3 regions of the Ruegeria sp. HKCCD6426 genome follow, and region 2 is predicted to be linked to each of the others. Evidence: riboswitches for the same ligand, from Rfam matches in the RefSeq annotation. Region 2 holds a riboswitch; each other region holds the start of a gene.
The links. Region 2 has a riboswitch for cobalamin ahead of AC2TDA_RS15720 (energy-coupling factor ABC transporter permease). Riboswitches for the same ligand answer to the same signal wherever they lie in the genome.

Region 1 (9,989 bases), on a different contig from region 2:
GAAGCCCTGGAAAACGGCCCTACAGAGTGGCGCGATATTCAGATCGACGTTCTGCCGGGGATCACCGCGATGCTGGCCGCATCCGCTCGCGCCGGAGCCCCTCTGGGACATGATTTCTGCGCCATCAACCTTAGCGACAACCTCAAACCGTGGTCTCTGATCGAAAAGCGCCTACGTCTGGCAGCTCAGGCCGATTTCTCGATGGCCTTCTACAATCCTCGGTCGAAGTCTCGGCCGGAAGGGTTTGTAAAGACGCTGGAAATCCTGCGTGAGGAATGCGAACCCGAACGCCTGATCCTGTTCGCCCGCGCCGTCTCGCGCGCTGATGAGGCGATCCGCATTTCGACTCTGACCGAGGCGACACCGGACATGGCAGACATGCAGACTGTGGTGATCGTCGGATCTTCGCGCACACGCGTGATTGAACGGAACAACACCCCGATTGTTTACACGCCGAGGTTTACTCCGGAATGAGCCAGCCAGTCCAGAACCTGCGTCACACTCGACAGTTCCGTCCGCTCCGGCAGGACGGGGCGGTCGATCATCAACACTGGCACACCCAGCGCCCGCGCGGCGTCCAGCTTGGCCCGCGCGCCTGTGCCGCCCGCATTCTTGGACACAACAAGTTCGGTCCTGTGGCGTTCCATCAGCGCCCGGTCACCTTCCACTGTGAACGGACCGCGCGAAACGACCACGTCGCAGTCCGGCAGAGGCAACTCTCCCGGCTCGTCCACCAGCCGAAGCAAGTAGTTGTGTTGGGGTTGAGCGGCGAAATCCTCAAGGTGCATCCGACCAACAGCCAGAAAGACACGCTGCGTGTGACCCGACAGGGCATCGACCGCGTCCGTGATATCGGGAACGTGGTGCCAACGATCCCCGGCCTGAGGGATCCAGGCGGGGCGCGTCAGCGCCGCCATTGGTGTATTCGTCAGGCTGCACGCTACATCCGCGTTTCGGCTCATCTGCGCCGCAAAGGGGTGGGTTGCATCAACCACGTGGCTGATACCATTTTCGCGGATGTATTGCACCAACCCTTCTGCACCCCCAAAGCCGCCGATACGCATCGGCAAGGGTTGTGGGCGCGGGCTGTCTACACGACCGGCGTAAGAGTAGGTGGCTGTAATACCCTGTTCTGCGACAGTTTTGGCCAATGCGTTGGCCTCGGTCGTACCACCAAGGATCAGGAGGTTGGACATGCGTGAGGCTCCGTGGCTGACCGTTCTGGGACTGGGCGAAGATGGACTGGATGGCCTGTCGCCCGCAAGCCGTCAAGTGCTGGACAACGCCGAAGTTGTCATGGGACCGCCACGACATCTGTCGTTGATCCCTGAAACCAGCGCAGAACGCATTGAATGGCCGGTTCCGTTCGCCAATGGCTTACCGATCCTGAACGATCTGCGTGGGCGCCGCACAGTCGTTCTCGCCTCGGGTGATCCCTTTTGGTTTGGTGCCGGATCGGTTATCGCGCGCAATTTCGAAGCCGGAGAATGGACCGCCCTGCCCGGCCAGTCGACCTTTTCGCTGGCAGCTGCCCGGCTGGGCTGGCCGCTGGAGAGCACGTTGACCTTTGGCTTGCACGCCGCGCCTTTGACTCGCCTGCGACCTCATCTTTCCACTGGACTACATGCCATTCTGCTGCTGCGAGACGGCAAGGCAGTTGCCGAGCTAGCTTCCTACCTGACTGAGACCGGCTTTGCAGACAGTAAGCTTCACGTCATGCAAGCTCTGGGCGGGCCGCGTGAAAACACTCAGATTGTGTCGCTGACCGAGGCGCTGATGGGGACGTTTGACCATCCGGTTTGCGTCGGGCTTGAGGTCACGGGTCCTGGTCGCGCTTTCCCAAAGGCCTCGGGCAAGCCGGACGACATCTTCGAAACGGATGGACAGATCACCAAACGCCCGATCCGCGCACTAACATTGTCGGCTCTGGCGCCGCAAAGAGGTGAGCGTCTCTGGGATATCGGTGGCGGCACTGGATCGATCAGCATCGAATGGCTGATGTGTGATCCGACGCTGACCGCCACCACGATTGAACCGCGCGCGGACCGCGCGGAGCGTATCCGGCGCAATGCGGACTCTCTGGGGCAGGACCGGCTGGACGTGGTGCACGGCACTGCGCCTGAAGGCTTGGTTGGTCTACCCCGGCCGGACGTAGTTTTCATCGGCGGTGGATTAAGTACCCAACTCCTGAGCTGGCTGCACGAAAATCTGCCTCCCGGCACCCGTCTGGTCGCCAACGCCGTTACATTGGAAAGCGAATCTCTGCTTTCAGAGTGGCACGCGAAACTGGGCGGGGACATGCTGCGTATCGAACTGGCGCAAGCAGGCCCCCTTGGTCCCCGGCGTGGCTGGAAATCCGCATATCCGGTGGTGCAATGGAGCGCGACACTATGATCGTGGCCGGTATCGGATTTTCCTCCGCCGCAACTGCGGACAGCCTGCGTGCCGCATTCAATCTGGCGTCCGTTGGTCAACACATTGAAGCACTGGCAACAGCCGCAGACAAAAAGGGACACCCGGCGCTTGCCGAATTCGCCGAGACCGCTCGCCTGCCCCTGCACTTCGTTCAAACCAACGATCTAACCGGGCAGCGTACCCTCACCTGCTCGCCCCGTAGCCGCGCCACATATGGCACTGGCAGTGTGGCCGAAGCATCCGCCCTTGCCGCCGCCGGACCCGGTGCGCGGCTGATCTCTCCCAGACAAATCTCGGACGACCGGCTTGCCACTTGCGCCGTCGCCATCGGAGGACAATCATGACCGTTCATTTCATCGGCGCCGGACCGGGCGCTGCCGACCTTCTGACCCTGCGCGGACGGGATATCATCGCCTCTTGTCCGGTATGCCTGTATGCCGGGTCTCTGGTGCCAGAGGAAATTCTGGACCACTGCCCCGAAGGCGCAAAGATCGTGAATACGGCACCTATGGACTTGGATCAGATCATGGCCGAAATCGAAGCCGCGCACAAAGCGGGTCAGGATGTGGCGCGGCTGCATTCAGGTGACCTGTCTGTCTGGTCGGCGATGGGCGAACAGATCCGCCGCCTGAAAGAGATGGGCATACCAGTCAGCGTCACCCCCGGCGTGCCGTCGTTCGCCGCTGCAGCCGCCGCACTTGGCACAGAACTGACCTTGCCTGGTTTGGCGCAGTCGGTGATCCTGACCCGGACACCGGGTCGCGCCTCGTCAATGCCTGAAGGCGAGACTTTGGAGAATTTCGCACGGACCGGGGCAACTTTGGCCATCCACCTTTCGATCGGCAATCTGGACAAGGTAATCGCTGACCTGACCCCAGCCTATGGCGCAGACTGCCCGGTGGCCGTTGTTTACCGTGCCAGCTGGCCGGATGAGCAGATCATTCGCGCGACGCTGGAGACGCTAAAAGACGGATTGGACGAGAGCATTTCGCGCACCGCGCTGATCTTGGTAGGCCCAGCGCTGGCCGGTGAAGGGTTTGACGAAAGCTGCCTGTACTCCAAAACCTACGACCGCCGTTACCGCCCGCAAAGCGCCGACAGCCCGTGGTCGAGCTGGAGCCATGGCGATGACTAACCCTCCGGGCTTATTAATCTCCGCGCCCTCGTCGGGCACCGGAAAAACCACCGTTATGCTGGGATTGCTACGGGCGCTGGCTGAGGACGGCATGACCGTGCAACCCTTCAAAAGCGGACCGGATTACATTGATCCCGCCTTTCACAGGGCGGCAGCGGGGCGGGCCTCGTTCAATCTGGACAGCTGGGCAATGAATGAGCCCTTGCTGAGTGCGATTTCGACCCAAGCCGAAGGGGCAGACATCGTCATCGCAGAAGGTTCGATGGGCCTGTTTGACGGCGTTGCCAAGCTCGGAGAGTTGGGCCACGGGTCCAGCGCCGAGACTGCATTGCGCATGGGCTGGCCGGTGGTTCTGGTGCTGGATGTGGGCGGTCAGGCGCAATCTGCAGCGGCAACAGCGCTGGGGTTCCGCATGTATAACCCAGACCTGCCGTTTGCCGGTGTGATCCTGAACCGCTGTGCAAGCCCAAGGCATGAACGCCTGACCCGGCTGGGCATGGAACGTGCTGGCATGCCGGTTCTGGGCGTTCTGCCCCGGCGCGGCGACTTGACCCTGCCCGAAAGGCATCTGGGGCTTATCCAAGCGGTCGAGCATCCAGATCTGGAAAATGCGATCGCCGGATACGCCGCTTTTTTGCGCGAACACGTAGATCTTGAGGCGATCAAGGGTGCGGCTTCCTCAGGCCCAATTGGGCCATCGTCTGCCGCGCTGCCGCGCCCTCCGGCTCAGCGAATTGCCCTGGCGCGGGATGCGGCGTTTTCCTTTACCTACCCGCACCTTCTGGAAGGTTGGCGTGCCGCAGGGGCAGAGATCCTGCCATTTTCCCCTTTGGCTGACCAAGCACCTGCCGAAGATGCAGATCTGGTCTGGCTACCTGGCGGTTACCCGGAACTGCATGCGGGAACTTTGGCGGCTGCCAACAGGTTCCTGACCGGCCTGCGAAAGCACGCTGAAACACGGCCCGTACACGGTGAGTGCGGTGGATATATGGCGTTGGGCGAGGTCCTGATTGACAAGGAAGGGACCGCACACCAGATGGCTGGCCTGTTGGGGTTGGTGACTTCGTATGAAAAGCGCAAGTTCAACCTTGGTTATCGTCGGGCGGAACTGCTGGCGCCGATGCCGGGTTTTGCGGCCGGAACAGCGATGCGCGGTCATGAGTTTCATTATTCGTCGATTGTTGAGCAGCCGGACGCGCCGCTTGCACGCGTTTTTGATGCCGAAGGGGCAGAAGGCCCGCAGACGGGCTCGCAACGAGGCAACGTCACCGGCACGTTTTTTCACTTGATCGCAGAGGCATCGGCATGAGCGGCTTCGTCTCATTCATCGGCTCGGGTCCCGGCGATCCGGAGTTGCTTACACTCAAAGCCGTGGACCGGATGCAAAAAGCCGATGCGGTATTGTTCGACGACCTGAGCAGCGGCCCAATCCTGACCCATGCACGCGCGGACGCCGATCTGGTGGGCGTGGGCAAACGCGCTGGCCGTCCTTCGCCCAAGCAGGACCATGTCAGCCGTTTGCTCGTGGAATATGCACAAACCGGACAGCATGTGGTGCGCCTCAAATCCGGTGATGGCGGCATGTTCGGGCGTTTGGAAGAAGAACTTGTCGCGCTGCGCGACGCCGGGATCGAATATGAGATCATTCCCGGTATTCCCTCGGCAGTTGCCGCAGCTGCCGCGGCAGGCATTCCCCTAACCCGTCGCATGACCGCGCGGCGTGTGCAGTTTGTCACCGGCCATGATGTCAGCGGCAAGTTACCAAAAGACCTCAACCTTCCAGCATTGGCTGATTCCGGCGCGACTACCGTTGTTTTCATGGGCAAGCGTACTTTTCCGCTGCTGGTCGAAGCTCTGCATGCGCACGGTCTGTCGTTGGACACGCCTGCTCTTATGGCCGAGTCGGTCTCGACCCCTGATCAGGCGTTGCACCGTTCCACAATCGGCGCCCTGTCAGAGAAGCTGGCAACAGAAATCGGAACCGCCCCTGCTCTGATCCTGTATGGACCGCTGGCTGAGTTCGGCGATGATTGAACTGAACCTCGTCGGCGTTGGTACCGGAAATCCCGATCACGTGACCTATCAGGGCGCGCAGGCGATTCGAGCGGCTGATCTGATTCTGATCCCCCGTAAAGGTGATGACAAAGCCGATCTGGCCGGAATTCGCGAGCAAATCATCGCGCATGTGGCAGACACGCAACCAAAGATTGCCTATTTTGACATCCCTCAACGGCGGGCCGAAGACGGATACCTGCGCGGAGTGGATGAATGGCATGACGCCATCGCGCGGCGATGGAGTGAAGTGATTGACGCCCATCCCGAAGCGCACACCGTTGCGTTATTGATTTGGGGCGATCCTTCGCTCTACGACAGCTCGCTTCGGATTGCCTCGCGGCTGAACCCGCAGCCGAAAACGCGTGTGATTCCAGGCATAACGGCATTGCAAGCGCTGACGGCCGCCCACGCAATACCGATCAACGACATCGGCGCGCCCTATGTCGTGACGACCGGACGCCGATTGCGCGACGAAGGCTGGCCCAAGGCGGCGTCAACCGTAGCGGTTATGTTGGACGGCGAGTGCTCCTTTCAAAGCCTCGAGATGGCGGAATACTTCATTTGGTGGGGGGCTTACGTGGGAATGAAAGAGGAAATCCTGATCCACGGCCCTTTGAATGATGTATGTGAAGAGATTCTGGCCAGTCGCGCTCGGCACAGGGCTGCGCATGGCTGGATCATGGATATCTATTTGCTGAAAAAGCGCGAGAACTGACCGAAAACGTCGCAATTGGTCATTGCGTGCACGGGCTTATCGCGGCTAAATGAAAACGTCTGGTCCTGCCGGAGTCATCCGGATGCTAAGAGGGAATTTGGTGCGGCCTGCGCGCAGGTCAAATCCAAAGCCGCCCCCGCGACTGTAAGCGGTGAGCCCTGTTCAACCAGCCACTCCCGATCTTGGGGGGAAGGCGAACAGAGGCACTGACCCGCGAGCCAGGAGACCTGCCAGGCGAACGTAGAAACACCGGCCGTCGGGTGCGGCGGCATTGGAGGACAAGAAATGACAACACAAACTCAAACGGCATCAGTCGCACGCACAGGTGTACTCTCGGCTCTGTTCGCTGTTGCGCTGGGTCTGGGCATCATCACCCTGACCGGCCACGTTCAGGCGGCTGCGCTGCATGACGCGGCACATGACGTACGCCACGCAACCGGCTTCCCCTGCCACTGAGACAATGTTCAGTCGCATTCTGACCAGCGCGTTGTTCGCTGGTGCTGCAGCGGGGCTGATTGCCGCCTTGCTGCAGCTTGCGTTTGTGCAACCTGTTCTGTTGCACGCCGAACTGTATGAATCAGGAGAGCTGGTGCATTTCGGGGCCGAGGCAGTGTCTGCCCATCCCGAATTGCCGGGCATGTTCTCGGACCTGACCCGCGACGCGCTGAGCGTGATCTTCACCATGCTGACCTATACCGGTTATGCGCTCGTGCTGATTGCCGTGATGTCGGTGACAGAAGGTCTGGGACATAAAATCGATGGCCGAACTGGAGTGCTTTGGGGCCTCGCGGGTTTCATAGCCTTCCATATGGCACCTGGCTTTACACTGGCACCGGAAGTTCCCGGTGTTGCGGCTGCCGACGTCTATGCCCGCCAAGTCTGGTGGTTCGCGACAGTGGCTGCAGCCAGCGTTGCCATGTGGCTGATCGCCTTTGGAGGCAATCTCATCAGTTACGTGGTCGCGGCCGCTCTGCTGATGGCCCCGCATGTGATCGGTGCACCGGAACCTGATGTCTTCACCGGTCCTGTGCCAACGGAAATCGGTGCCCTGTTTGCAGCCCGTGCCTTTGGTATAGGTTTGGTCGCGTGGGTTCTTGTTGGTTCTTTCGCCGGGTACTTTTGGCAGAAAGAATCTAAGCACGCTGAAGCGAACGCTTGATCAGCCTCAAATAATGCCCGTCGGGACAATCCCGGCGGGCTTTTGTTTTTCAAGGATAAGAAATGTCCCGCTCACTCGCTCTGTTTGCAATTGGTCTGGTCTTTGGCGGAGGCGCAGGTTTTGTACTGGCCGCGGCCAATGGCGTCACTTTCGACGGCCATGACCATTCCGATCCTTCTCAACACGGCGGCGGCCAAGCCGAAGCGATGGCCCACGACCATTCCACTGCTGTTAATCTGCCAGCCGGCCCGAACGCACCCGGTCTGGAGATCGCGGTGATCCAGGACCCCATGGCAGGATGGAACTTGCACGTCATGCCTCAGAACTTCCGGTTCTCGCCGGAAAACGCATCGGCGGCTGACAAAGACGGTGAAGGTCACGCTCACGTTTATATCAATGGCGAAAAACTGGCGCGGCTATACGGCAACTGGATGCATATCTCTGATCTGCCAAAGGGAGAAGTCGAGGTATCGGTTTCGTTGAACGCCAACAGCCACAGCCCGCTGATGGTTGATAACGTGCCGGTCAGTACGGCAGTTACGGTTCAGGTCGACTAAAACGCCGGAATGCGTGCACGCAGACACATTCGAAGGCGTCCGCATGGTCGGGCGTCGTCAATCCAGCCGGACGGGCTGTTCAAAATCGTCTGACATGTCGCCGCGATGTCTTCTGCATCCGCAACGACATCAATTCCTGTAAAAACGTATGAGGCGATCCCTTGCCCCTGCAATGCCAGAGCCGTTGGCGTTTCGCAGCCACTGAAGCAGGCATGGGCACTGATCTGGACCCGATCCTCCAGGCCTGACTTGGTCAGTGCCGCTTGTACGGCCTGACGTTCGGCACCGCGATCGCGCGTGCCGGCGCAGCTTTCACAGATCAGTAAACGAATCTTGTTCAACTCGGCCTCACATCGATGCATCTGCGCGTTTTTGCGTGTTTCGGTTCTGCGGTGCAAGCCTCGGCCGCGCTTTCACGCACAAGAATGTGAGTGCGCCACACAGCAAATTCTGGCAACAATCGCGCACCCGAACCATAGGAGGCGCAGCGATGAAAGCACTCATACCCGTCTTTTTCATGCTGGCCTTGCCCGCCTTGGCCCAAGAGCCTTTGGCCGGGTGGGCCGTCTATCCGACCGAAAAAACCTATGAACAGTTGGTGGACGACACCAAGACTGCTGTGAAGGAAAACGGCCTGATCGTTGTCACGCAGGCTGGTCCCACCAAGGCAGCAGCGGCCCGTGGCATCACCATACCGGGCAACCGTGTGATCGGTGCTTTCAACAATGATTACGCTGTACGCGTTTTGGAAATCTCCACCGCTGCGATGATCGAAGCTCCAATCCGGTTCTACGTGACCGAGAATGAGGACGGAAACGCCACCCTGTCTTACAAAACGCCCAGCTTTGTCTTTGCACCCTATGCGGCAGAAGGCGGGCAGGCTCTGGCCGAAATTGCCAACGAGCTGGACGCCAAGTTTCAGGCCGTGGCCGAATCCGCAGTCAAATAGTCACACTGGCGTGAACCACCTTGCGTCCGGGGGCGTCCTCCGCAATCTGCTTGCCAATAAACACTTCGGAGCATGACTGATGCAGGATCCTTCTCCCCGCGCCGCGGATCTTCTAGCCCAAAGGTTGTACGAGGCCGGTTGCCGCCATGCATTCGGTATGCCCGGCGGCGAAGTATTGACACTGGTGGATGCGCTGGAGACGGCAGGCATTACCTTTCATCTGACCAAACATGAAAACGCCGCAGGTTTCATGGCCGAGGCCGTACATCACCGTGACGGTGCACCAGCCATTCTTGTCGCGACGCTGGGCCCCGGTGCGATGAACGGAATCAACGTAGTCGCGAACGCCTTGCAAGACCGTGTGCCAATGATCGTGCTGACCGGTTGTGTCGATGCACATGAGGCGCTGACCTATACCCATCAGGTGATGGACCATTCTCAGGTCTATCGCTCGATCACCAAGGGTACATACCTGCTTACCGCCGAAGGTGCCGACGTAGTCGCGGACAAAGCGGTATCTCTGGCAACACAACCGCGCCCCGGCCCGGTGCATGTCGATGTGCCGATCTCGGTTGCAGATGTCCGTGTGACTGGCGTGAAACGGCGCAGGTTGGCCAAGGTTGCTCCTGTTTCTCCCGAAGGAGAATGTCTGGAAAGGGCCCGCCGCTGGGTTGCCGAGGCCGAACGCCCAATAGCAATTCTGGGTCTGGACATTCTGTACGACGACTCACGCTGCCTGGTGCGGGCATTTCTGGAACATTTCGGCATACCGTTTGTCACGACCTACAAGGCCAAGGGCGTTATTCCCGAGGATCACCCGCTTTGTCTGGGCGGTGCAGGGTTGTCGCCGCTGGCTGACAAGCATCTGGTTCCTCTGATCGAACAAGCCGATCTGGTTTTGTGTCTGGGCTATGACCCGATCGAGATGCGCCCCGGCTGGCGCGAGATCTGGGATCCCGAGGAAAAACGCGTCATCGATATCTCTGCCGTGGTCAATGACCACT
Region 2 (9,989 bases):
TGTCGGAACTTGCCAACCTTTCTGCCGCGACTGCAAACATGGCTGCCGGTCTTTCTGCTTTCCGCAAATACGTACCCACTGACCTTGTACGGACCTTGGTTTCAGAAGGCATCAACACTCAGCCCGGCGGGGAGATGAAACAGATATCGGTTTTGTTTTGTGACGTTGCCGGTTTTACAGGTCTGTCCGAAAGGCTTGGACCCCAGATTGTAGAACTGATGGAGCCTTTCTTTGACGCCGCTTCGTCTGCCATCGCTCGTAACGACGGTACGATCGACAAGTTTATGGGCGACGCTGTCATGGCGTTCTGGGGCGCTCCGCGACAGGATTCCAATCACGCCGAGAACGCTTGTCGCGCCGCGCTGGATCTCGTCGCTGCGGTTGCAGAAACCGATATCAGGGACGATACGGGAAGCGCTTTACGCGTGCGCATTGGACTGAACAGTGGCGAGGCGCTGGTCGGAAACATCGGCTCTGAGCAGCGGCTAAACTACACGGCAATCGGTGATGTTGTGAACGTTGCCAGCCGCTTGGAAGGCGCTAATAAAGCATATGACACATCGATCCTGATTGGCCCGGAAACGCGGCGGGCGGCGGGCGACGCGGTTATCGCAAGGCAATTGGACACCCTGGCTGTTTTTGGGCGAACCGGTGGCCTCGTTATATTTGAGTTGATCGCGATGGCCGATAGTTTCGACAAGTCTCACACCTGGATTGAGCACTATGAACAGGGGCTAACCTACTATCGGAACAGAAAATTTGAACAGGCGATCTCTGCATTTGAGGCGGCTGAAAATGAGCGTGGTGGAGATCCTGCCTCTGCGGTCATGAAAAGGCGCGCATCCGCCTTCCTGGATGCGCCTCCGCCGGACGACTGGATAGGCGTCGCGATCGCCGACACGAAGTGACCCAGCGAAGATCAGGTCTCATTTTGGCGCCCGGATGATCGCGATGCTAGCCGCTCGTTCGACCACCGTAGCTGGGAAAAAGCGGTTTAAATCCGCCATCTCGGCTTGTCACGGCCAGAACTTGGTTGTGTAAGCACTTCCGGGGTTTTCATCCGACGCTTACAGATAAGATTCCAGGGCTGTGAGCTTTGGGTTCTAGATTTATCGAAGCCGCAGTATTAGCGCATCGAGGTAAAGGTTGTGCCCAACCACTACGGGAGTTGAATACACAACCTTAGACGGCGCTTGTATCAGCGCCGCCGTTTTCTGAGGTCAAGCTTGAGCAGCGTTGTAAAGGCGCGGAGTCACAAGGCCTGTGCCGTTCAGTCCGCGAGCAGCTTTGGCCGCTGCCAGCACCGCTAGATCAACCAGCGGCTCGATGATGATGACAAGCATATAAGCACCACCGAAAGTCAGCACAGAGGCCATGGTCTCAGCGCCGAACCCCTGGCCATAGAAAGCCCAGAAAGCGACCCAGGCAACTACTCCGCCCTGATAGGCGCTGCTCAGCGCCAAAGCCTGACTGTACTTCAGATCAACATAAGCGGTACCCGGCGCGATGATACGCTTGGCCAGCGCCTGTAGCGCGAACAGCGGTACCAGCAATGTCGTCAGGTTGATGAAGTATTGCGGCAAATCGAACGGAGCAAAGAAAACGCCCTGAATCAGAAGCCCAGCTGCGAGGCCAAATGCCGCCGGTGCTGCACCCAACAGCAGGAACAGGGTGGAGCCGAGGATGAAATGGACTTCGGAAACACCAACTGGAAAATGCGGCAGGATCTCGAAAAATAGAAAAACACCAATTGTGGCGAGTGCGGAGCGCATGGCAAAAGACGCAAGACCATTTGCCCGCAGTGTGCTGAAGGTCTCCTTGGCGGCGTATGTGGCAGCCCCGGCGGCAGTTGCGTAAGACAGCACAATTTTGGCACCGTTTACGATGCCCGGTTCGATATGCATAAGTTCTCTCCCTGCCGCCTCACCCGGCGGCTGTTCAGGTCGCACCGGCAATTGATTCCGGCAATTAAGGTTTGGGCATCGCCCGATGTTAAACGGCAGGTCTCCTGACTCGCGGGTTACTGCTAAACCAACCTTCCCGGCCCGGTTTGGGGTCAGTGGTCTTTTGGCGTCGCTCTCCGCTCACAGTTGCGGGGGCAGTTACGGATTTGACACGTTTGGATGCGCCGCACCGTATTCCCTTTTAATCCCTTCGATTTTAGCCGCTGGGAACCGTAAACGAGAAACGGCTACAACGGACACATTGCTCCTGTCAATGAGGCCAGAGCTTTAGTTGCCGACTTTATTTAAAGGGGTAAAATGGGTGCAAATTAACCCATAGTCGGTCCAAAATTTTAAGTGCTGCCGGAAGCCTCTTGATACTCTGGGCGCCAGAGGAGTTAAATTTCACCAGTGGTTGCTGGAGCGAGTAGCCAGCCCGCCATGATTGGAGATCAGGATCGGAAAATGCTGACGAGACGCCATTTCATCCAGACGAGCATTGCACTGTTTTCGGCTTCGGTATCCAGCCCGGTTGTGGCCACTACCTGGCCAACCGTTTCGCAAAAGGCGGCCTGGGACGCCGCGATTACCCCACCGGGTTACAATCCGGCCACGTCCAACCCTTGGGGGGTGCATGAGCGTTTCCTGCCGCGAAGGGTTGTTGCAAATGACGGCCTTGTAGCTGGTGACATCCACGTGGACGCTGTTGCACGCTACCTTTACCATATCGAACAGGGTGGTACGGCGATGCGCTATGGCGTTGCCATTGCGCGCGGAGATTTATACGAACCTGGTACTTATGACATCCGCCGAAAGGTGAAATGGCCCCATTGGACGCCAACGGCTTCGATGATTGAGCGCAATCCGGAATACGCGCAGTACAGGAATGGTATGGAGCCGGGCCCGAACAATGCACTTGGTTCCCGAGCGTTCTACCTATTCGTCGGCAACCGCGATACTTACTTAAGGATTCACGGCACACCGCAACCCAAGAGCATTGGAGGTCGCGCGAGTTCTGGATGCGTCCGCATGATTATGGCCCATATTAACGATCTCTATCCGAATGTTAAAACCGGCTCGACGGCTTACCTGTATTCCGCCGAGAACAGAGTTAGCGCGCGGACTTAAACGACAACAACACTAGGGCAGCGTCAGCAATCCATGACCAGCGTGAAGGTCAGGCTTCACGCGCAACGCAGATCGGACCGCCGTTAGTTGCGCGCAAAGGTAACAGGGTTGTTTCCACAGGTCCGCGGTGTTCGTACCAAAAACAATTGTCCTGCGGCAAAAGACGCGCGGACGCCAAATCCTGTCCGGGTGCGGCCAAGGCCTCAACCGATTCAGGGATTTTTCCAATCTTGGTGGTTGAAGCACCAGTTCCGGACAATTGAGCGGAGCATCCAGCCGTGACTGAAAGCATCGCGATGATGGTCGCAAATTGTTTCTGCATGCGGACAGTCCGTCTTTGATCTTGATTCGTTTATAAAAAGGTCGCATCCGCCGGGATCAGTCGCAAGCCGCGATGGTCTTTCTTTGGAATGGAGACTGTTCAAAAAAATCGAAATTGGTCTTGAACCTCTAGTTGCTGCAGGTCCTATCTACCGAAGACCACAAAGAGACGTGAGGTCCATTCATGCCATCCGATAGCTGCCTTCCCGATAACACTCGTGCTGATGTCCAAGATACTTGCCAGCCCCAACAGTGCTGCGGCGGCGGGGCAGGCGAGGATGTCGTGCAGTCCGGATCAGCGCCTATAAATGGGAGAAGTTTTCAAATCTCGGGTCTGGACTGCGCTGAAGAAGTGGCAATCCTGAACCGGGTTGTGGGTCCGAAAGTTGGCGGAACCGAACATATCGCCTTTGATGTCATCAATGGCCGGATGACTTTGCTCGAGAGCGCGGGCAATATCTCGAACGACGAGGTCATGCAGTTGGTTGCTAGCACTGGGATGAGTGCAAAGCTCTGGAACGACGATGATGCAGCCCAGATTCAGGCGGCGCATATTGCCCGCCAGCGGCGGTTCACCGCTCTCAGCGGTGGGTTCTGGGCAGCGGGATTCACGTGGCACATCTTCGAGACTGGTATGGGCGGAGTGTTTGGTCTGTTCTCGGGGCACGCAGATGTAAAGATGCCATTGCCCGAGGCAGCCTTGTTTGCGGCCGCAATCCTGTTCGGTGTCTGGCTCGTGGCGCCCAAGGCTTGGTCTTCACTGCGACGGCTCTCGCCTGACATGAACCTGTTGATGGTGGTGGCTGTCTGTGGCGCAATTGGTCTTGGCGAATATTTCGAAGCGGCAACGGTTGCCTTTTTCTTTTCGCTTTCGCTCTACCTGGAAAGCTGGAGCGTTGGTCGTGCGCGTAAAGCGGTATCAGCGCTTCTGGATCTGGCACCGCCCACAGCACGTGTTATTCGCACCGATGGCCGCGAAGTGACAATTCCCGCGGCAGAGGTTGCTATCGGCGAACACTTCATCGTGCGCGGAGGCGACCGAGTTCCGCTTGATGGCGAAGTTATCGACGGTACCGGGGCTGTCGATCAGGCTCCGATTACCGGCGAAAGTGCACCAGTCCCGAAGGAGACAGGCGACGAGGTATATGCCGGCACCATAAATGGCGAAGGCACACTCAAAGTGCGCGCATCAAAAATTGCGTCTGACACCGTTTTGGCCAAGATCATCCGCATGGTTGGCGATGCGCAAGCCCGCCGTGCACCGGTCGAGCAATGGGTTACAAAATTTGCTCGCGTCTATACGCCTATCGTGATGATCCTCGCAGTTGCCATTGCCCTGATCCCGCCGCTTGTCTTGGGAGCATCATGGGGCTTCTGGTTTTACAACGCGCTTGTTCTTTTGGTCATCGCTTGTCCGTGTGCGTTGGTGATCTCTACGCCGGTTTCTATCGTTTCGGCGTTGACCGCATCGGCCCGGGCCGGGGTGCTGATCAAAGGCGGGGCCTATATCGAAGCGCCCGGCCGCACCACGGCTCTGGCAATGGACAAGACCGGGACAATTACGATGGGCGAACCCGAAGTGGCGCATATCCATCCTTTGGGAGGCGCGTCCGCGGCTGATCTGCTGAGCAGAGCGGCCAGCCTCGAGGTACGGTCCTCGCATCCGCTGGCACGCGCCATCCTGGCAAGAGCAGAGGTAGAAGGTATTTCCGTGTCCGCGGCAGATGACACCCGTACTGTGCCCGGCCGAGGCCTCGAAGGCCGTTTGGATGGCCGTTCAATTTGGCTCGGCTCCGATCGTTTTGCTATCGAAAAAGGACATGGCCACGAAATCCCATCAGATCTGCGTCACCGTTTGGAAAGCGCCGGTAGCACGCTTGTAGTTGTCGGCGATGAGGCTGGGATCGTCGGCATCCTAGAGATACGAGACCGAATTCGACCCGAGGTCAGAGGCATTGTGGCGCAGCTTCATGCACGGGGCGTGACGTCAATCATCATGCTTACAGGCGATAACGAGCGAACAGCGCTGGCGGTAGCGGCAGAGGTCGGTATCGATGAAGTGCGCGCCGAGCTTTTGCCCGAAGATAAGGTTATGGCGATTGAAGAGCTGGCCGCACGCCATGAGATGGTTGCCATGATCGGTGACGGTGTAAACGATGCACCGGCAATGGCGCGGTCGCACTATGCCATCGCCATGGGAGCAATTGGCTCTGACGCGGCGATTGAAACGGCGGACATTGCTTTAATGACAGACGACATTGGCAAAGTTCCATGGCTCATTGACCATTCTCGTCGAACCATGGCGGTCATTCGGCAGAACATCGGGTTTTCACTGGCGACAAAGGCGTTGTTTGTTGTGCTGGCCGGGTTTGGTGTGGCATCGATGTGGGGCGCCATTGCTGCAGATGTCGGTGTTTCCCTGCTTGTCGTTGCCAATGCCCTGCGGCTCTTAAAAACTGGCAATGGTCTGGCTGACCTGACGGATGCTCAAATGTCTGGTGCTCAAACCACCCAAAACGCGTTAGTTCACGGTGGATGAAGTGGAACAGCAGTTCGAGGGCCGCCAGATTGACAAGACTCGGTTGGCCACCAACGATGCAGGATCCTGTTGCGACCGGAAATATGTCGGGAGGCCAAGGGTTTTTCGTTAGTCCGTTTCCCTTGCGGGTATTTGCCATAAATCCTACAGAAACTGTAACTTTGAATGGAGGTGCATTTGCTCACAATTGGCACCCTTGGGAAAAAGACAGGGACCAAGGTACAGACGATACGCTATTACGAGCAGATCGGACTGATGCCCGAGCCGGGAAGAACCGAAGGCGGCCAGCGGCGTTATAGCAATACCGATCTGGACCGTCTGGCATTTATCCGGCATGCACGTCAGCTGGGCTTTTCGCTTGAGGCGATCCGCGAACTACTGGATCTGTCCGACGAACCAAATCGTCCGTGCGACGAAGCCGACAGTATTGCGCGTCGACAGCTGAAGCAGGTTGAGCAAAGACTGGAGCGCCTCGAAGCGCTACGCACCGAACTGAAGCGCATGGTACGCGAGTGTAGCGGCGGGAACACTGCCGAGTGTCGTGTTCTTGAGGTCTTGCGGGACCATTCCGAGTGTCTGACTAACCACGATGAAATAGGTGCCTGACTTCCAAGCACAGTTTAAAAAACCTAAAAAACTATTGATCCTAAAGTCGCTGGAGCAATTACCTATCTCTCCTAAACGATTCGAGGAGAGACTATTGCTTGCCAAAGACCCTCTGTTAGCCACTACGCCTCTTTTGGATTTTGAGGCGTTATCGATTGCAAGTCTCATAGCAGACCGCTGCTGACTTTATCGATGCTTTTTCCGGCATTGGATGGCTCTACGCGTTCGGGTCCTCCGCTCAGGGAAGCTCATAGCGCGTTGCGATTGCGCATTCGCATGAAGATGCAACATGACTTTGGCGGGATCGATGCAAATGTCGAACTACAGGAAACATTCCATTCCGAGTGTCAGAATGCGGAAAGTGGTGCCGATCCGGTGGTTCTTGACGAAAACCCTGCCGTGCGGCATGTGATGCTTCCGGGGGGAAATGGCACGTCCGCAATGGCCAGATAGCCTAGCGCGGCATGTATGAACAGGTTTTAGCGTCCAAGCAGTCCCGGTGGCTGCACGCTCCAGCACCGGAAGGTCTATTAGATATGTGCCCTGCACCCGTTGATGCAGATACCCCGCGCGGGTTTATCATCCCGATCGGAGGCGGTGAAGACCGCGTGAAGGAAATGCAGATTCACCGCAAGTTCGTGGAGCTGTCGGGTGGGGCGGATGCCGATATTGTTGTGATCCCGACGGCTTCGATGCTGGAAGAGACCGGGCCAGACTATAACCGCATTTTTTCCGAGCTCGGCGCGGGCAAAGTCGAGTTCTTGCCCATCTCGCGACGGGCCGATTGCGACAATCCTGATTTTGCCGGGATGCTGGACCGGGCGACCGGTATTTTCATGACGGGCGGCAATCAGTTACGACTTTCGGCGATTCTGGGCGGCACGCTCGTAGCGCAGAAAATCCGCCGCCAGAACGCAGCCGGTGTACCGGTCGCCGGAACGTCTGCGGGTGCCTCGATCATGTCCGAGCATATGGTGGCCGGCGGCAGCAGCAACTCGGCTCCGGCCGAAGGCAATATTACGCTGGCACCTGGCATGGGGCTGACAAACGCGGTCATAATCGACCAACATTTTACCCAGCGAAACCGGCTTGGACGCCTGTTAACGGCATCATCTTTCAATCCTTTTCTGATTGGTCTTGGTATTGATGAAGATACCGCCGCCTTTATCGGCCCCGACAACGTGTTCGAAGTTGTGGGCAGTGGAACGGTCACGGTCGTGGACGCCAGTCAGTTGACTCATTCCTCGATGTGGGACGCTCGGCGGGGCGAGGCGCTGAGCCTTTTGGGTCTTCGGCTTGACGTTCTGGGTGAAGGGTGCCGTTATGACCTGACGGCTCGACAGGCGTTTCCGCCGGATGAGCATGTGGCGTTCTGCACTTTGCCGGATTTATCCGTCGACGAGTCCGCCGAGGGGGGGGAACTGAAAAATTAATAAGCGAGGAGCTACATGAAAATAGTCTCAACCAATGTCTTCGTCGGTCCGAATGTCTGGGCAAGCTTTCCGGTTATACGACACGTCATTGATCTGGGAATATTGGAAGAGTGGCCCTCGGCCCGAATTGGTCCGGAATTCATAGATGCGCTCATCGCTGCGCTTCCTGGATTGGCTGAGCATGGATGCTCCTATCGGGAGCCGGGCGGATTTATCCGCCGTCTGCGTGAGGACGAAGGCACGTGGCTGGGTCATGTGCTGGAGCATTGTGCCATCGAAGTACAGAATGTGGCCGGCTCGGATGTTACCTTTGGCCGAACCCGGGGCACCGGTGAGCCGGGCCAATACAATATGGTTTATGAATATCGCCAGCGCGATGTGGGATTAGCTGCCGGCAAACTGGCGCTTCGGTTGCTGATGCATCTGCTGCCGCAAGACCTGAAGGATCAGGTTGACTACGATTTCGACGGTGAATTCGACTGGGAGGAGGAACTGCGCAGTTTTGTCCTGCGCGCGCAGCGCAAGGAATTCGGCCCTTCAACAGGGTCATTGGTCAAAGCAGCTGAAGAACGCGACATTCCTTGGATTCGCCTGAATGAAGGCTCGTTGGTGCAATTCGGGCATGGCAAGTTTCAGAAACGCATTCAGGCGACGATCACGTCGGAAACCAAACATATCTCGGTTGAAATCTCTTGTGACAAGGAAGACACCCACAATCTGCTGAACGATCTCGGCCTGCCCGTGCCGCAGCAGCGCATGGTTTATTCTGCGCGTGAGGCCATTCGTGCGGCTGAACGGATCGGGCATCCGGTCGTAGTGAAACCGCTAAACGCCAATCACGGGCGTGGCGTTTCGATCAATCTGAATACAGACGAAGAGGTTGAGGCCGGTTTTGCCGAAGCCAAGGAGCATTCCCGCAGCCGTGCCATTCTGGTTGAGAGTTTCATAACCGGGTTCGACCATCGGATGCTGGTGGTGGATAACAAGCTGGTTGCGGTCGCCAAGCGCGTTCCGGGCCACGTAGTTGGCGACGGCAAGCATACGATCGCCGAGCTTGTCGATATCGTAAATCAGGACCCACGCAGAGGTATCGGGCACGAAAAAGTGCTGACCATGCTGGAAATCGACAATCAAGCCAGACGCCTGATGGAAAGCGTGGGCGTAACAGAAGAAACAGTTCTGCCCGACGGCGAGGTTTTCTATCTGCGGTCCACGGCAAACCTGTCTACCGGCGGCACCGCCATCGACCTGACTGATGTTGTCCATCCAGACAATCGCGACATGGCCGAACGCGCAATCATGGCGGTCGGTCTGGACGTGGGTGGCGTTGATTTCCTGATCGACGACATCACCAAGTCTTATAAGGACATCGGAGGAGCAATTGTCGAAGTGAACGCTGCGCCCGGTTTCCGTATGCACGTTGCACCCTCGGAAGGGCAACCGCGTGACGTGGCAGGCAAAGTGATCGACATGCTGTTCCCCGGCAATGAACAGACCCGTATTCCAATCGCCGCGATCACCGGCACCAACGGCAAGACGACCACTTCGCGGATGCTTGGCCACATCATGAAGACCAGCAGCAAAACAGTCGGCATGACCTCGACTGATGGCGTCTATGTTGATGGCAAGCTGAGCGTCAAGGGTGACATGACCGGCCCGAAATCGGCGCAAATCGTCCTGCGTGACCCTATGGTTGATTTTGCCGTGATGGAAACCGCCCGCGGCGGGTTAGTGCGCTCCGGGCTGGGCTACCAACGCTCGAACGTGGCGGCTTGCCTGAATGTTTCGGCGGACCATCTGGGATTGGGTGGCATCAACACGGTTGAAGAACTGGCGGTGGTCAAACGTGTCGTCGTGGAAAGCGCCACCGATACAGCTGTGTTGAATGCCGATGACATCAATTGTCTGAAAATGGCTGATTACGCGAGCGCGGACCAGATTTTCTATGTCACGACCAACCCCGGCCACAGTCTGGTCAAAGAGCACATCAAGGCGGGCGGCAAGGCCATCGTGCTAGAA
Region 3 (9,989 bases), on a different contig from region 2:
GCATCAGTGGAAGAAACACGGCACCTGTTCGGGCCTTTCAGCGCCTGACTACTTTGCCCTGTCACGTCAGGCGTATGAGCAGGTCAAACGCCCGGAGATTTTCCGCAAGCTGGATACTTCGGTCAAACTGCCCGCGTCGGTTGTCGAGGACGCGTTCCTGAAAGCCAATCCGGGGCTAGAGCGGGATATGATTACGATCACCTGCCGCGACGGATACATCGAAGAGGTTCGGCTGTGCCTTTCCAGCGATCTTGCACCGGTTCCCTGTGGCCGCGACGTGATCCGCGACTGTGAGGCTAAGGACGCGCTGTTCGATCCGATTCGTTAGAGCTTTTTGTTCTGACAATCCCGCGCATATTCCAGCGCCTTGGTCGTGCCTTTGAGGTCAATTGCCATCACCGTCTCACCGGCGGGGTTGTAGACGGTCATCGTCTTGTTCTGTGCAATTGCGTTGACAAAATTCCGGTCGGTGAAGAACACAGTCGCGCCCGGCACGCGGTCTTGTTTGAACCCGATTGCGGTGGCATCAAAGCTCTTGCCGTCCAACTCGAACCGGATCGGATAGCTTTGTCCCGGTTCAATATCGCCCCAAGCTTTGTTATAAACTGTGAAATATCCCCGGTTATCCAGTGCGTCATAACCCAGGCGAACCACCGAGAGGTCCTGATAGATCGTCTGGATCAGACACCCGTTGCCAAGCGCGGGGTCCATCATGATGTTCCAACCTTCGACGAAGCCTTTGTCGACAAGTTCTTGCGACAGGGCAGCGGTTGCGGTGAAGGCGGCGAAGGTGAGGGCGAGAAGGCGGGGCACGCAAAAATCCTTTTGAAATCAAGCTGTCATTTATTCTACCGGCAAACTAGTATGGTCGAATAGCAAAAAATCCAACAAGTTGTGACTGCTTTACAAATTGAATTACTACTTGCACCCGCGTCGTTATTTCGCCGCAATTTGAGCTTTCAGTAGCCGCATGGACCCGTTGCGACGCTTTTCCCTATATGTCTGGCTGATCGTGAGCGACCTACCACTGATAGGTTGGCGGCGATTGCTTCCGGCTTTAGTGCTTATCAGCGTCTGGACTGCTTTAACGTTCTTGCGAGTCCCGGCAGCCAAGTCGTTTGTTTGGGCTTGCGTATTGGCGCAAGTGGCTCTGATCTGGCGAATCTTGCCTACCACCGTGCGCGGGCAGGGAAAGGTCACCAAAGACCTTAGAACCAATATGTGTGTGGTTCTGACAATTTGGCTGAGTGTTCTGGCCGTACAGATTTGTTTTATGAATCCTTTGATCAGCCACCGCATAGTCAGCATCTACTGCGGGCTTTACATCATCGTCATGGTTTACGGCGCGGCTGGTGACGCAGTTTTTCTGGACCGATTTGCCCCGGCACCAAAAGACGCTAAAGTTTCAACCGCATTTCGTGAGAATATTCTGAAATTGCAGGCGTTTGCCGCGTTTCTGGCTCTGATCGTCAACGAAACTTTGGTCAAAATAGAAGCGCCGTTGGGAGCACGTATCGCCACGTTTTCGTTGTTGCCGATCTTTCTGTTTTATTTCTATGGCATCGCATTGCGTTTGACATACCCGCCTCTGGATGAAGAGGAGTAAGTCGGCGACCCTGCCAGAGTTCGTAAAACCGAGAAACAGCGAAGGTATTCGGGCAGTGGTTTGGCCGCAACGGCTTTGCAATCGCCTACAACTCCTTCCGCGCCCTCAATGCCGCCGTAATCGTACCGTCATCCAGGTAATCCAGCTCCCCCCCAATCGGCACACCTTGTGCCAGTGAGGTCAGGCGCACCTGCCCTTCCAACTGATCGGCAATGTAATGAGCGGTGGTCTGGCCATCGACGGTGGCGTTCAGCGCCAGAATGACCTCGGTGATCCCTTCGGCGGTCACCCGGTCCCTGAGGCGGGGAATGCGCAGCTCGTCCGGGCCAACTCCATCCAAGGCGGACAGTGTGCCGCCCAGAACGTGATAACGACCTTTGAACACACCAGCACGCTCCATCGCCCAGAGGTCGGCGACGTCCTCGACCACGCATAGCTCTCCGGTTGCGCGGGCTTCGCTGTCGCAGATGTCACAGATATCGGTAGTGCCCACGTTGCCGCAGTTCAGGCATTCGCGGGCGGTCGCGGCCACTTGCTGCATTGCGTCCGACAGGGGCGTCAGCAACAAGGCGCGCTTGCGGATCAGGTGCAGGACTGCGCGGCGGGCCGAGCGGGGGCCGAGGCCCGGCAGCTTGGCCATCAGGTCGATCAGATTGTCGATGTCGCTGTTCGAACTCAACGCTCGCGCTCCTGCAAATGGGCCGGGCACATGCGCCCGGCCAATGATCCGTCAGGAGTGTGTATCAGAACGGCAGCTTGATGTCTTTCGGCAAGCCCATGCTTTCGGTCAGTCGACCCATCTCTTCCTGCGAGCGCTCGGCAGCCTTGGACTGAGCGTCCTTGATGGCGGCCAGGATCAGGTCTTCAACCACTTCCTTATCGTCGCCGTTGAAGATGGACGGGTCGATGTCCAGACCTTTCAACTCGCCTTTCGCCGTTGCGGTGGCCTTTACCAGACCTGCGCCGGATTCGCCGACAACCGTCATGTTGGCCAGCTCTTCCTGCATTTCGGTCATCTTGGTCTGCAGATCCTGCGCGGATTTCATCATCTTGGCCATATCGCCCAATCCGCCGAGTCCTTTGAGCATCGGTAATCTCCTGTAAATCGGTTTGTCGACTAAATACGGACGCCAACAGCGCGGCACAAGGGGCCAGAGTTGCTCCCGCCTGTCGTCACGGTCTTTTTCGGGCCCTGTCATCTCGTAGGGTCCGGCAGGGTTTCCAGTTTTCGGGGTGGCGGATCAGTCTTCTTCGAACGGGTCCCACTCGTCTTCAACCTCGGGCAATGCCTCGGTCTCAACTTTGGCTGCGCGTTGTTCTGGCGTTTCGATCTTAGTGATCTTGGCTTTAGGGAAATGAGCGAAAACTGCCTGCACCAACGGATGTTCCGTGGCCTCGTTTTTCAGCGCTTCTTCGGCCGCGTTCTCTTTTTCATAGATAGTCTCGCCGCCGCCTTCATTTACAACCGTCACGGCCCACCGATTGCCCGTCCACCTTTGCAGTGCAGATCCAAGCCGTTGGGCCAAGTTGGCCGAGGCGCGCTCGGTGGGCTGAAACTCGATCCGGCCCGGCTGGTAGGCCGCCAGTCTGAGATAGCTTTTGACCTCTTCCAGCAAAACGCCATCTCTGTTTGCGCGGATCAGTTCGACCACGTGATCGAAGGTCGGATAGCGCGCCAGCGCGGCCTGAACGTCCTGTGCCAGCGCCGCCGTAGGTCCACCACCGTTTCCTGTTGTCGTCGCGGCATAGGCTGGTTGCGTCGAGGCTTGCGACGCGGGTGCGGCAGTCCCTGGAATTGCAACCCCTCCGCCAGGACCTCCATTCGGAGGCGGAGGTGTATCCTGAAGGCGTTTCAGCAGTTCCTGCGGACTTGGCAAATCAGCGACGTGGGTCAGCCGGATGACCGCCATTTCCGCAGCCATCATTGCGTTTGGCGCTGCGGACACTTCTTCGAGCGCTTTGAGCAACATCTGCCACATCCGCGTCAGAACGCGCATTGGCAGAGCCTCGGCCATCTGCTGCCCCCGGGCACGTTCGTCGGGGGAAACCGTAGGGTCTTCGGCGGCGTCGGGAGTGATCTTGACGACAGAGACCCAGTGAGTGATCTCAGCCAGATCGCGCAAGACCGCAATGGGATCGGCCCCTTCGGCATATTGGGCACCGAGTTCCGTCAAGGCTCCAGCCGCATCTCCGCGCAGGATCATGTCCATCAAATCCAGCACCCGGCCCCGATCCGCCAATCCCAGCATGGCCCGTACCTGATCCGCACTGGTCTCGCCTGCGCCGTGTGAAATGGCCTGATCCAGCAACGAGGTCGCGTCGCGCGCAGATCCTTCAGCGGCGCGGGTGATCAGCGCCAGCGCATCCTCGGCGATCTGTGCGTTTTCCGACGCAGCTATTTTGCACAGCAGGCCGAGCATTTCCTCGGGTTCGATGCGCCGCAGGTCAAAGCGCTGACACCGAGACAGAACCGTTACCGGGACCTTGCGAATCTCTGTGGTTGCAAAGATGAACTTCACATGTTCCGGGGGTTCTTCCAGCGTTTTGAGCAGCGCGTTAAAGGCGCTGGTCGACAGCATGTGAACTTCGTCGATGATATAGATCTTGTAGCGCGCACTGGCGGCACGGTAGCGGACGCTGTCGATGATCTCGCGGATGTCATTCACACCGGTACGGCTGGCGGCGTCCATTTCCATCACGTCGACATGGCGGCCTTCCATGATCGCTACGCAGTGTTCGCACTGGCCGCAAGGTTCGGTTGTGGGGCCGCCGTTTCCGTCCGGGCCGATGCAGTTCATGCCCTTGGCAATAATTCGCGCCGTAGTGGTTTTACCGGTGCCACGAATACCGGTCATGATGAAGGCCTGTGCGATCCGATCCGCCTCGAACGCGTTTTTCAGCGTGCGCACCATCGCATCCTGGCCAACCAGGTCGGCAAAGGTTTCGGGGCGATATTTGCGGGCGAGAACCTGATAGGCGGGGCTGGGCGTGTCGTTCATGTCTGCTCTGGCGGATTCGAGTTATGCGGCAGCGTAGAGCGCGCTGCCCTCCGCGTCCACCGCAGGTCTGAACGAATTTTGTTTTGGATGTTGGTACGACGGTATAGAACTTGCGGGCACAGCAAATCAGGGGGATCGATGCCGCAGTTTGGAGTTCACACTTTGCAGGTCGGCGGTGGTTCGCTTGCACTGTCACCTATGCCGGGCCGGGGCGGGTTTTATTTGGCCGATCTGAAGGTGATCAGAGGCTGGGCACCGGATGTTGTACTCTCAATGACTACTTCGGCTGAGATGGGGCAGGAAGGTGCGGGGAATTTCGGGCCGGACTTGACGGAACGCGGGATCGAATGGATCCATTTGCCCATCAAGGATTTTGGATCACCGCCGCCTGAAATAACCGAGCGATGGACCGAGGTCAGCGCAAGAGTTCTGACGACTCTGTCAAATAAAGGCCGGGTTCTGGTGCATTGCCGCGGTGGATGTGGTCGGTCAGGGATGGTGGTTTTGCGTTTGATGGTGGAATGCGGTGAAGCACCAGAGGCGGCTTTGTCCCGGCTCCGTGAAATTCGCCCCTGCGCCGTCGAGACCGACGGGCAGATGCGCTGGGCCATGGGAAAGGCCCGCGCGCATTCTTTGAAATAGGTCAAACTGCCGCGAAAGACTCGGCCCGAGTCGGTTGGCTTGGCGCAAGCGCTACGGCCTCCAGCAACGCGCAAGGCGGGCTGCTGATCGCCTGAGAAGGAAGGGACGTAATTTCCGTGCCAAACATCAGCTCGGCATAGTCGTCCAACGTGTCAGAACCGATCTCGGGGTCTGCGCCGCAATAGACCCGCACCTGATCAGGCCGGGCGCGAAAGCGGGCGGTGCATCCCTTTAGGCAATGCGTCAGGTCGGTGTTGCCCTCGATTTCGAACTCGCGCGTGGTCGCAGGACCTGCGGTCGCTACGGCCTGCACCATTGCACGTGCCATACGGGCAAGTGCGGGGCAGGTTTTGCCCGTGTGCTGGCAAATAGTCGCGGTGAATTGATGTGTGTCAGTCTTCCAGATCATGCTGCGCCCTCCGCGCGCGGGACGAAGGGTGAGAGATAAGGAAAGGAAGCCTCAGAGCTGCCAAACCCTGCCCGGACACCCCGCCCGAGTTTCGGTTTTAGTTTCCGATGGCAGGTCTCCTGACTTGCGGGTCGTTGCTTTGCCGACCTTCCCAACCTTTCGGTCAGTGGTGTTTTGGCATCGCTCGCCGCTTACAGTTGCGGGGGCAGTCGCGGAATTAGTCCGTACCGGGTCAACCGGGTTGGACCGCACCGTGTTCCCTTTTCATCCCGGCCCTTGTTGGAGGGCGCGGAAACCATCACGCAATCGCTAGCGGTTGCGGTGTGACCGAGTCAAGCAGATTGGACATTCATTTGCTCGCTCCATTGCTTCGGCACGGCAAGTGGACGTTTGGTCAACCAAGTCCTGCCTTGACTCGAAACGACAGATAGGGCCGATTGAGGAGGTAAACTGATCGGTTCAGTTGTGACTGGAGAAGAGATGTTAGACGCTCGGCAAATGGTTCTTACCGAGAATATTCGGTTCCCTTCGGCGGCGGCAATGCTGTCGGGCCGCTTGTACCTGCCGGTGTCCGAACCGCAGACAGTCGTTGTTCTGAACAGCGCAACCGGGGTGCCGCGAGACTACTATCAGCATTTCGCCCAATGGCTTGCAGCTGAACAAGGTATGGCCTGCCTGACATATGATTATCGGGATTTCGGCCATTCCCTTGAGGGAAGATTGAGGGACTCAACGGTCACAATGGCAGATTGGGCCTTGGTCGACATGCCTGCTGCCCGTGCCGAGATGCGGCGACGGTTCCCAAATTCGCAGCATTGGACAATCGGTCATTCGGTTGGCGGAATGCTCGGCCCCGTGCAGCCGGATATAGACGCGATCGACCGGATGATCTGTGTCTGTTCGGGCTTGGTCACGCTGTCGGACCATCCGTGGCCTTACCGCGGGCTTGCCGGATTGTTCTGGTACGGCCACGCGCCTTTGGTCGTACGTATGATGGGATATTTGCCAGGTAGGGCGCTTGGCTTCGGTTCAGACTTGCCTCCTCAGGTCTACTGGCAATGGCGCAAGTGGTGCACCTCACCAGAAAGCTATGTGCCTGAGGTTGGTACCAGCCTACCGATGGCAGATTGGTCTCGGGCTAGCGGATCGGTTGACCTATTCGCGTTCACTGACGATCAAATGGTTCCACCTGATGCGGTTTGGAGACTGGCCGATCTATACGGACCGGACGCGAAACGTAATCTGATTGACCCTCAAAACTTTGGACTGAGCGGTATTGGCCATATCGGTGTTTTTTCACGTAAAAACGCGACAGTCTGGCCCCGTTTGATCGAAAGGTGAGGGACGCCAAGACCTGGCGCCCCCTCCTGTCAGAATTCGGTGCGTGAAGACTTTCCGCGTGTCACACTCCGCACCATTTTTCCGAATACTTTATCGCGCGCACGGGCTTGCGCCACGGATTCGGAATTACGCATGTCCTCTCGCCGCAGTTTGCGCCACCGGTCCAGCCGGTCAGGATTCAGAGCACCTTTATTAATTGCGCACAGGACAGCGCAGCCCGGTTCGCTGTGGTGTCTGCAATCAGAGAAGCGGCACTCCTGGGCCAGCTCAACGATGTCTGCAAAGACCTCGTTCACACCTTCCTTGGCGTCCAGTAACCGCAGAGCGCGCATTCCCGGGGTATCGATAAGCCATCCACCGTTTTTCATTCGGTGCAGGGCTCTTGCGGTCGTTGTGTGCCGACCGCGCGCATCGTCCTCGCGGATGCCGGCAGTTGCGTCCTGCGATCCGGTCATGGCATTTGCGAGTGTCGTTTTACCTACGCCGGAAGAGCCGACCAAAGCAGCCGTCTGACCAGACGGGCACCAATCCAGAACGCGCTGTACGTCTTGCGCGTCCAGCGCGTTCACCGGCAGGACGGTCAGAAATGTAGATGTGGCCTGGGCCTGGTTCACATATTGCTCTGGGTCTTTGATGGTATCCGCTTTGGTCAATACGATGACTGGGAAACATCCCGCCTGATGGGCCAGCGCGAGATAGCGTTCCAAGCGGGCGAGGTTGAAATCCGCGTTGCACGAACTGACGATGAACAGAACATCCACATTGGCGGCGATCAATTGCGCGTCGACCCCGGTTCCGGCAGCGCGGCGTTTCAGTAGGCTGCGACGGTCCAGCAAACGTTTAACTCGGTATTGCGGGTCGCAAAGCACCCAGTCACCAACGGCAAATTCACCCGTCAGGCGATCTCCGGTCAGCAATGGTATTTCGACGCCAGAACGTTGTCCGATCAACCGATCACGGTGAACGGCTGTCACGCGGAGAGGAATCAATTTTAGGTCGGCCGCGTGTTGCGCGGCAAAATGAGAGGACCATCCATGGTCCGAAAGGGTAAGAGACATTGGTCTGCCTGTGTTCAGAATCAACAAGCCTTGCGGATGGCGCGCGCGCATCCACTGGCAATGTGTTCAGGCAGTCGGGGTGATGGCTAAGATCAGAACCGCGTTGCCCGAAGGGTCATTGCTACAATCATAAAAGCCCTCCTGCGGCTGTGGGGTTCAGGTTAGCACCTTTTCAGGCACTAAGTGAGAGGTTGGACATCGACCCAAGCGGGGCTCGTTGTGGCTGCTTCCTTCCGGACCTGACCAGGTTGGCGAGGCGCTCGCCCGCGCCAACCTCTCGATGATGGATATAGGTGTGTGAAGCGGAAATGACAACCCGTCAGAGCGTCAGTTCAATCTGGAGAAATCCCGCAGAGTTCAAGCCATGTATATGAGGAGTATAAGCAGACAATTCGTCAAGATGCGCCTCGGCACCTGGGCCGGTCTCCAGCATGGCACTGGCTCCACCAAGCGGGGAGAGGCTGAACGGGTTTGGCGCGCGCTCCAAAGGATCGCTCGGCAGCTTTCCGGCCAGGTAATCCCGCAGAATGTCCTGAATAAGCAGAGTCGGCAATTTGATCGGCTGCATCTGTCCGGCCATTGGAAAGTTCCCGCCGCCATTTGCCCGGTAATTGTTCAGCGCGGCGACAAATCTCTGGCTGTCGGTGACGGGACGGCCCTGCAATGTCAGATTGCGGATGCGTGAGGCGGAGAGATCGGCCACACCGCCGGCGGCTGCATACCGGGGCGGCTGGGACAGGTCGATCTGATAGTTCAGCCCGTGCAGCACATCAAAATTGTGACCCGCCCGACCAGGATTTATCAAAGTGTCGCATTGGTCCGCCAAGACTTGATTGTACAGCCCGGCTGACATTTCGAGCCATTCCCGGACCTGAGCACCCGTTACTACCACGGCCCGCACTTCGTTAGGAAAAATGTGGATGTCAGCCACATGTCGCATTGAAATCTCGCCTGCCGGGACGTCGGTGTAATATCTCGGCCCTGCACGACCGCCGAATTTGGCAGGCGCCGAAACTGATATGAGCGGAAGGGATTCCAAGCTTGTCCCTGCCAGAATTGGCCGAACCGCAGCCGCCTGAGCGGCCGCCAGCAGCGCAAGTCCGCGATCAGGGGCGCAAAAACTGAAATAACTGTGAGCCGGGGCAGAGATGCTCCCAACGGGTTCTGCGGCGCGGATGCGGGTTGCAGTATGTCCCGCAGCGAACAGGCGCATCATCTCAGGATCTTCCGGCACAGGGTCGGCATGACTGGCGGGGTAGGCGGACTGCAGTTCGGCTTTGGCTTTGACGATGTGCCAGCTCTCAGCATCGTCGGGTTCCAGCATCAGGTTGATGACACCCAGATGAGAACCGGCAAACCCTGGCATAACCGTGGGTTTGCCATGCACCAACCCTTTGGTGCTGTCGACATGAGCGATGTCGGCATGCGTTTTTCCCGGCAGCGTCAGGTGAGTGTGGCCGGCGATTATGGCGTCGATATCGTTCAAGGCGGCCAGCGGAACGACCGCGTTTTCCAACCCCGCATTAGCCTGCGTTTCGCGCAACCCTGAATGAGCCAGCGCGACGATGATATCGCAGCCCTGTCGACGCAACGCGTTGGCAGTTTCTTTAGCAGTGTCGAGAATGTCATCGATCTCGACCTTCCCCTCCAGCCGGTGCGCTTCCCATTGAGTGGTCTGAGGGGGCAGGACAGACAGCACCCCGATGCGGATTGGCAAATCGGCGCCGTTCCATTGAACGAAACGATGCAATACCACGCTTTTCCGAGGGTTTTGGGCAGGTGACTTGCGTCTGAGGTTGCTGCTGACCAACGGGCACGAGATTTGGTCGGCAATCCGGTCAATCAGGCGAACCCCAAAATTGAAATCATGATTCCCTAGTCCCACCGCGTCGTAGTCCAACGCGTTGAACGCCCTTGCTATGGGGTGATCTTCC

Region 1: it holds a riboswitch for cobalamin, as region 2 does, so the genes downstream of both, AC2TDA_RS21340 (CbtB domain-containing protein) here and AC2TDA_RS15720 (energy-coupling factor ABC transporter permease) in region 2, are expected to answer to the same signal.
Region 3: it holds a riboswitch for cobalamin, as region 2 does, so the genes downstream of both, AC2TDA_RS19465 (hypothetical protein) here and AC2TDA_RS15720 (energy-coupling factor ABC transporter permease) in region 2, are expected to answer to the same signal.

What each region holds. Positions count from the first base shown of each region.
Region 1 covers NZ_JBWVBF010000010.1:52,176-62,164, reverse strand. The annotation lists gene cobJ (precorrin-3B C(17)-methyltransferase) at 1-474, shown strand, start outside; gene AC2TDA_RS21375 (cobalt-precorrin-6A reductase) at 447-1,196, opposite strand; gene cbiE (precorrin-6y C5,15-methyltransferase (decarboxylating) subunit CbiE) at 1,195-2,394, shown strand; gene AC2TDA_RS21365 (cobalamin biosynthesis protein) at 2,391-2,759, shown strand; gene cobM (precorrin-4 C(11)-methyltransferase) at 2,756-3,550, shown strand; gene AC2TDA_RS21355 (cobyrinic acid a,c-diamide synthase CobB) at 3,537-4,859, shown strand; gene cobA (uroporphyrinogen-III C-methyltransferase) at 4,856-5,584, shown strand; gene cobF (precorrin-6A synthase (deacetylating)) at 5,577-6,320, shown strand; cobalamin riboswitch at 6,364-6,569, shown strand; gene AC2TDA_RS21340 (CbtB domain-containing protein) at 6,606-6,776, shown strand; gene AC2TDA_RS21335 (CbtA family protein) at 6,781-7,479, shown strand; gene AC2TDA_RS21330 (hypothetical protein) at 7,542-8,036, shown strand; gene AC2TDA_RS21325 (DUF1636 family protein) at 8,033-8,377, opposite strand; gene AC2TDA_RS21320 (DUF302 domain-containing protein) at 8,527-8,985, shown strand; gene AC2TDA_RS21315 (thiamine pyrophosphate-binding protein) at 9,065-9,989, shown strand, end outside.
Region 2 covers NZ_JBWVBF010000005.1:157,581-167,569, reverse strand. The annotation lists gene AC2TDA_RS15725 (adenylate/guanylate cyclase domain-containing protein) at 1-908, shown strand, start outside; gene AC2TDA_RS15720 (energy-coupling factor ABC transporter permease) at 1,221-1,904, opposite strand; cobalamin riboswitch at 1,982-2,194, opposite strand; gene AC2TDA_RS15715 (L,D-transpeptidase) at 2,409-3,071, shown strand; gene AC2TDA_RS15710 (hypothetical protein) at 3,121-3,393, opposite strand; gene AC2TDA_RS15705 (heavy metal translocating P-type ATPase) at 3,577-5,931, shown strand; gene AC2TDA_RS15700 (MerR family transcriptional regulator) at 6,109-6,537, shown strand; gene AC2TDA_RS15695 (hypothetical protein) at 6,814-6,990, shown strand; gene AC2TDA_RS15690 (cyanophycinase) at 7,074-7,970, shown strand; gene cphA (cyanophycin synthetase) at 7,986-9,989, shown strand, end outside.
Region 3 covers NZ_JBWVBF010000008.1:44,907-54,895, reverse strand. The annotation lists gene AC2TDA_RS19500 (ribonuclease T2 family protein) at 1-328, shown strand, start outside; gene AC2TDA_RS19495 (hypothetical protein) at 325-813, opposite strand; gene AC2TDA_RS19490 (hypothetical protein) at 1,274-1,606, shown strand; gene recR (recombination mediator RecR) at 1,692-2,285, opposite strand; gene AC2TDA_RS19480 (YbaB/EbfC family nucleoid-associated protein) at 2,350-2,694, opposite strand; gene AC2TDA_RS19475 (DNA polymerase III subunit gamma/tau) at 2,848-4,605, opposite strand; gene AC2TDA_RS19470 (protein-tyrosine phosphatase family protein) at 4,744-5,247, shown strand; gene AC2TDA_RS19465 (hypothetical protein) at 5,249-5,656, opposite strand; cobalamin riboswitch at 5,749-5,971, opposite strand; gene AC2TDA_RS19460 (alpha/beta hydrolase family protein) at 6,137-6,997, shown strand; gene rsgA (ribosome small subunit-dependent GTPase A) at 7,027-8,055, opposite strand; RNA gene ffs (signal recognition particle sRNA small type) at 8,237-8,335, opposite strand; gene AC2TDA_RS19445 (bifunctional 2',3'-cyclic-nucleotide 2'-phosphodiesterase/3'-nucleotidase) at 8,375-9,989, opposite strand, start outside.